DNA from 2 places in the Paenibacillus sp. FSL R7-0272 genome. Region 1 is predicted to be linked to the other one. Evidence: a T-box and tRNA genes for the amino acid it is inferred to sense, from the RefSeq annotation. Region 1 holds a T-box; the other holds one or more tRNA genes.
What was found. A T-box is a leader RNA that pairs with one kind of tRNA and senses whether it is charged. The one in region 1 lies ahead of MKY23_RS22205 (valine--tRNA ligase), so its partner is inferred to be a tRNA-Val.
Positions count from the first base shown of each region.

Region 1 (3,454 bases):
ACCGATTGTGTTTTCTTTTTCGCAACCGGATCTTCTCCGTAGAATGACAGCTTGGCGAATTCGATGTACCAGTCACACAGATCATCCCAGATAAAGTTGTACAATACACGCCCTGTTTCCCCAAACTCATACGCATCGATTAGACGCGTAATATCTCGGGAAGTTTCGTTGAGGCGGTGCAAAATCCAATAATCCGCTGTTCCAAGCTCACCGCTGATGTCACGATCTTCATAAGTGAAACCTTCCAGATTCATCAACGCAAAGCGGGAAGCATTCCAGATTTTGTTGGCGAAGTTACGAGCCTGCTCGACCCGCTCCCAGCGGAAACGCAAATCCTGTCCCGGAGTACTGCTGGTCGAGATCATGTAACGCATCGCATCTGCACCGTACTTCTCGATAACATCAAGCGGGTCTACACCGTTCCCAAGAGACTTGGACATCTTACGTCCATCAGCGTCACGTACAAGACCATGCATCAGTACATCCTTGAACGGAATTTCATCCGTAAATTCCAGGGCAGTGAAGATCATACGTGCCACCCAGAAATAAATGATGTCATAACCTGTAACGAGTACATTGGTTGGATAATAACGCTTCAGATCATCTGTATTTTCAGGCCAGCCCAATGTAGAGAACGGCCATAGTCCCGAGCTAAACCACGTATCCAGAACGTCCTCATCCTGTTTCAGCTTGCGCCCTGCATATTCTGGCAATGTTGTTGGATCTTCTGTGGATACAATCACTTCACCTGTTTCTTCGTCGTACCAAGCAGGAATACGATGTCCCCACCACAGTTGACGGGAAATACACCAGTCACGAACGTTTTCAATCCAGTTCAGATACGTTTTCTCAAAACGATCCGGAACAAAGTTAACCCCTTCGCCGCTTTGCTGCTTTTTGATTGCTCTCTCCGCGAGTGGTTTCATCTCTACGAACCATTGTGTGGACAAGTAAGGCTCCACTACTGCTCCGGTGCGCTCACTGTGTCCAACCTGGTGCATATGATCTTCAATATTAATCAGGACACCTTGTTCTTTTAGATCAGCCACGATCTGTTTGCGGCATTCGCTACGATCCAGCCCCTGATATTTGCCAGCTTCCGCATTCATTGTTCCACTTTCATCCATAACGGTAATTTGAGGCAAGTCATGACGTAAACCTACTTCAAAGTCATTCGGATCATGCGCAGGTGTGATTTTCACTGCACCGCTACCGAACTCTTTGTCTACGTAGTCATCCGCAATAACTGGAATCTCACGACCGATGATTGGCAATACGAGTGTTTTACCGATCATGTCTGCATAACGTTCATCTTTAGGATGAACGGCAACAGCAGAATCACCCAGCATCGTTTCTGGACGTGTCGTTGCCACAGTAATGTGACCACTCCCGTCTTTGAGCGGATAACGCAGATGATAGAGATGACCCTGAACTTCCTTATATTCAACCTCAATATCCGAGAGCGCCGTACGATTCACCGGATCCCAGTTAATGATACGTTTACCGCGATAAATAAGTCCTTTCTCATATAACTGCACAAATACTTTACGCACCGCTTTGGATAGACCTTCATCCAGCGTAAAACGTTCACGGGAGTAGTCGAGAGACAGACCCATTTTGCCCCATTGCTGACGAATGGTTGTAGCGTACTGGTCTTTCCAATCCCAGACTTTCTCCAGAAACTTCTCACGTCCCAGATCATAACGCGTCAATCCATCTTCACGCAGCTTCTGTTCCACTTTCGTCTGGGTCGCAATCCCTGCGTGGTCGGAACCTGGCAACCAAAGTGCGTCATAACCCTGCATCCGTTTTGTACGAATGAGGATATCCTGCAGGGTAAAGTCAAGTGCATGACCAATGTGAAGCATACCTGTTACGTTCGGTGGTGGAATTACAATGGTATATGGCTCGGCATCCTTGCGTTTACCCGCTTGGAAATACCCGCGCTCCGTCCAGGTGGAGTACCATTTATCTTCTGCCGCCTTCGGATCGTAAGTCGTCGGCATTTCAGTTGTTGCTTTTTTTTGTTCAGACATGTTTCATTCCTCCGTTACGTCATCTTCATCGCTAAAAAAACAAAAAAACCTTTCATCCATCAAAGGACGAAAGGTTAGCTTTCGCGGTACCACCTTTGTTTCACGCTGATAACAGAGATCATGGTTCATGCTCTCAATCGGACGGCGTGACACTTCAAGCAGATAACGGCTGCGACCGGCCTATCCTACCTCCGAGGTTAATGAATGTATTACATCCACCTCCAGTACTCAAACAGGCAACTCCCGGGCGACTTCGATCAGTTGGTTCCTGCGGAATCTCACAGCGCATCGATCCCACTCTCTGAAAGGTCATACTGTCTACTACTCCCGATCCACGTCATTATTCAAAAAATCCTAAACACATCATACCTTGCTCGTGCGTGATAGTCAACCTGACAACAGCGGAACGAGGTTATTAGACAACCAAAATGTTCAAAAACAGGTACAACCCGCAATTCCTATGAGGAATTACGGGCTGTTTTATAGGATACGGTATCCTGAACCTAGTGACTAAGGAATATATAGAATCTGTCCTTCTTCAACAACCTGTTCAGTTAATCGATTATATAACTGAAGCTCCCTGGTGCTAAGCTGATATCTGTCTGCAATGGCATCGAGTGTTTCTTCGCGCTGTACGATGCACAGTTTGACTTTGCGGAATGGCGTCTGATCCACAATCGTACCCAGGAACAGATTTTTCCATTCTACATCTTCTGCCTGACGATCCTCTTCCGAAACAACTCCATCTGAAACCTCCTCACTGCGTTCACCCTCAACTTCACGGACGGCCCGGCCGGATGATAACAAGGAAGAAATGCCCACGCCTTCTTCTTCTCTTCGTGACGATTCTTTCTTGCTACCAAAAGCAACCTTAAGCTCTGGCTTGTCTTCCGCCTCAGCTATTGCCTCAGGGAGGAATTCCTCATTCTGTAACAGCGAGGCTTCCTCTGCCACTTCCAGTGAAGGCCGATCTTCTTCGGGCTGAGCCGGTTCAGATCCAGCAAATACATCTTGCCAGTTCTCGGTCTGCGGCTGTGCCACAGCATTCGAAATGAACTGCTCTCCTTGCGAACCACCTGACCGCGCTTCTTCAAAGTGCCATACCTCAGGCGTAGTTTCTTCAAGAGGTTTCCATGCTGCTTCAGAACGCGCCTGCTCAGAAGCCTCTGAACTCCATAATCCTGAATTTTCGGATACACTATTTACCGAAGGTTCAGACCATGCTGAGGCTTCATCTTCTATCGGAAGCAATGACTCCGCTTCAGGATAAGAAGCTAGTCTGTCAGCCGTTTCAGCCATGAATGACGAGATTGGAGAAGGGACTTCATGCATTTCATGTGATGCCTGTGATGGTACAATCCCCTCATCTGAATCAGGCAATCTATTTTCATCCGATTCATCCGTTGAAGCAACATCAG
Region 1 covers NZ_CP150221.1:5,014,240-5,017,693, forward strand. The annotation lists gene MKY23_RS22205 (valine--tRNA ligase) at 1-2,036, opposite strand, end outside; T-box leader at 2,096-2,380, opposite strand; gene MKY23_RS22210 (LysM peptidoglycan-binding domain-containing protein) at 2,547-3,454, opposite strand, start outside.

Region 2 (3,454 bases), 720 kb from region 1:
AATAGGTGACGGATCGAGCTGAATCGATCTGAACCCTCCCAGCTTATTGCCCTGCTTTTCTAGAAAATACACCGTGGAGAACTCGGCAAAACCTTCATCCAAAAAAGATTCCGTTTCTGAATTGTTCCCGATTAAAGCATGGAACCACTGATGTGCAATCTCATGTATAAACGTGGTATCCTCTTCAGGCGATAACCCCGCAGGACGCTGCGGCATCTGTATTAATCTTGAATACTCCACGCCAAAGCCATCCACATAAGTCTCGATGACACGAAATTCGGGATATGGATATTTACCATATTTCTCACTGTAGAACGCTATGACTTTAAATGCATAATCAATGTATTTGTCCACCGTAGCTTTTTTGGCAGGATCATCACCCGAATAAAAATATTCCACGGTTAGACCATTACGCGTCTCACGTTCTACCTTTAAGTTGGCGCCAGCAAAAAAAGCAAATTCTCTGGTGTTCGCTGCGCGCGCTGTAACCACTTTCCGTCCTTGTTCAGTACTGTTTTTGGAAGTGATATCTCCCGGCATGACCACCTGATATGACTCAGGCACATTGAACTCAACATCGAAATCGGATGAGGTATAGTAATCACTCTCGAATGAAGTGCTGTACGGTGTCTTATTCCATTGATGTGTAGTCTCGTCATACACAGACATCACAGGAAACCAATGTGCTCCGTTGACCTGATCCTTGTAATACGATATTCGTTGCATGCCATAAGGAATGTCGATCCGATAATCCACTTGGAAAGTAATTGACTGACCTGGTTGTAGAGGTGCCTTCAATTGTACATGTAATGCCTGATTTTGGTTATTGAAAAGAAGATTCTCTCCTTGCTGCGTCACTTTCACAATATCCATCCCGCCCAAAAAATCTGACGCTTTCTTCTCCGGGTGTTCTTTGGCTATTTGCTCATTCTGGTCTGTATACATAATCGTTTGCGTTGCTTTGGATCGATTCGCATCTGCATAGGTATGCATGACCAACTCTTGAAGGGTATCTTTTGCTCGTATTCAGGTAGGTCACCGTCTGGCTACCCTGTATTGTCATGTCTTTTTCGTCCAGACGTGCTTTGATCTGGTACTGAATCGGGGATTGTTCTTGGGACATGGCTTGTTGTGAGCGCATGCGAAAATCTTGTTGCATCTGGAACGCTTTCTTCGTTGTCTCAGTACTGGTAGCCAAGCTATCCCCCTCCGAGGAGGTGGCATACGTAGTTTGGATGAATGAGGATGTTGTGAGCGCCAGTACCAATGTGCTTAATATGGCCTTTTTCATCACGTTTTTGTTAGTAGATTGGGTTTTAGAAGCGTGCATTTTCTCTCTCCTCTGTTCTATGTTGTTTGCTTACTACAACAATAAGAGATCAACCTTACATTGAATTTAGGTTTGGTTTAAATTTTGTTTAAAAAAGCATAGCATGTCCCCATTCCCGCACCGAATTCTCCCCCAAAAGCCGATTTAACCATCCATATTGGTTCAGAAAAAAGAAAAAAAGCCTTGCGTAGCAAGGCTTCTTAAGTATGATCTGTAGTGGGCTCGAACCACTGACCCCTACCCTGTCAAGATAGTGCTCTCCCAGCTGAGCTAACAGATCATGTATATTAGGTTTCGTTCAATGAAGTAACAGTATCATACCAAGTAAACGTCTTCATTGTCAATCATTAAATTGGTTTTAAATCATCCATATTGGAGCACAATAATGGAAAGCTTACAATATTCTGCAATAGGAGAATGTATAGTGATGATGAATAAACATACTGACCAATCGCTTAATCCACACCATAACAATAAACACCATAATAAATACTGGAAGCTAACTGCTACTCATGTTGCTGTTTTGCTCATTCTCGCCTGTACCTTGACTGGTTGCAGGCTGGAACGGGACGAGCATACGGTACAATTTCAGCAATTGCACCAACCGAATGAACAAAATGAATCGCTGCCTGTCTGGATGGACGTCTACTCAAAATCCATAAATCAAGAGGTATACTCCCCTCAGGGAAACAGTGAGTTTTTGCCTTAAATAGCAGAATGAGATCTAGAGCCTTTATCAGAAGTACATACTCACTCTTCTTCATCCCATTTGCGTGAGTATGCCTTCTTGGTCACATAATATAACAAAGCGATCATTCCCGCCGACATAAGCAATGTAATGGTCATAATAGCCGCCATTCCCATGACTCTCCTCCTCCTCCAAAGTCCCAATATGTACCAAACTTAACTATACAGGAAAAGCATTTTTTTGTATAATGCAGTCTGAACTTGTGCGCATGGAGCAGAAAGAAGGAATCGAATTTGGCAGCAGAAATTAGTTATGTCACGACAGAAGAAGAATTGAAGCAAGCTCTTGAGATTCGCCGTCAGGTTTTTGTCATTGAGCAACAAGTGCCCGAAGAACTCGAAATAGATGAATACGATGTTATCAGTCCTGATGTGCATCATGTATTGCTTCATACCGATGGTCAGGCTGTTGCCACAGGGCGTCTCATCTATTACAGCAAAGATACGGCCAAAATGCAGCGAATTGCTGTACTGGAGTCCTACCGTTCCTTCGGGTATGGACGTGTGCTCTTGTTAGCGATGGAGGAGCTAGCTCGTGAGCTTGGATTAACCTATTCGCTCCTGGATGCCCAGTGTCAGGCGCAGAAATTTTACGATAAACTCGGTTATGAAGTGATTTCGGAAGAACCTTTTTACGATGCCGATATCCTACATGTCCGTATGAGAAAAAGCCTGTAGTCCAGCAAAACAACTCACAACACAGGCACTACATACATTACACACCTATTCTCGAAATGTGGAATGTTGTAAAGAATGCATACTTCTCGCGAGTTCGGACAGGCTAACAGGGTAAACCTATTCCCATTTGGTCATAGAAGGAGAGTGTGACATGATGGATCAAACAACACGCGAAACATTCACAGCAGTACAAAAGAATGGTGACGGTGACTTGACCGCCTTCCAGACATCGACAGGCCGTATTCTGGATTATCAGCAAGCTCTGAACGAAGTGAAGGCTGGAACAATCGCTGGTGTGAATGTATTCAAAGGCAAGGATGGAGAAATGTATATTCGCGGCGATGCCGACGGCGACCCGACCAACAACCTTGACCAGCTTCCGAATTTCTGATAAATGTATTCATCATACAGCGCCAATCCTTACGGATTGGCGTTTTTGCTGTAACTTCTGCAGAAGTCTGTTACACACCTAGGCGTACTATTCGCCCCTCAATGAATCAGTAATCCGTAAAATATTTTACTGCATTGCCAGCAGGCTGTGCTCTTCGCACGGGCTTGGGTTCCTGCTCCCAGGCCTGCAAAATCTGTATACTTTCCACCGTAGATGGTTGGGGCCAGGAGATATATCCTTTCTGTTCAAGCGCCTGTAGTGACTCCCGAATGTGCACCGGGTTGCGCCCTGTCTTGGTTTCCAGTTCA
Region 2 covers NZ_CP150221.1:4,294,512-4,297,965, forward strand. The annotation lists gene MKY23_RS19060 (M1 family metallopeptidase) at 1-993, opposite strand, end outside; gene MKY23_RS19065 (hypothetical protein) at 926-1,330, opposite strand; tRNA gene MKY23_RS19070 (tRNA-Val) at 1,538-1,610, opposite strand; gene MKY23_RS19075 (hypothetical protein) at 1,758-2,039, shown strand; gene MKY23_RS19080 (GNAT family N-acetyltransferase) at 2,312-2,755, shown strand; gene MKY23_RS19085 (DUF3892 domain-containing protein) at 2,910-3,146, shown strand; gene MKY23_RS19090 (hypothetical protein) at 3,253-3,454, opposite strand, start outside.
Region 2: it has a tRNA-Val gene. The T-box ahead of MKY23_RS22205 (valine--tRNA ligase) is inferred to sense a tRNA for this amino acid. The anticodon was not compared.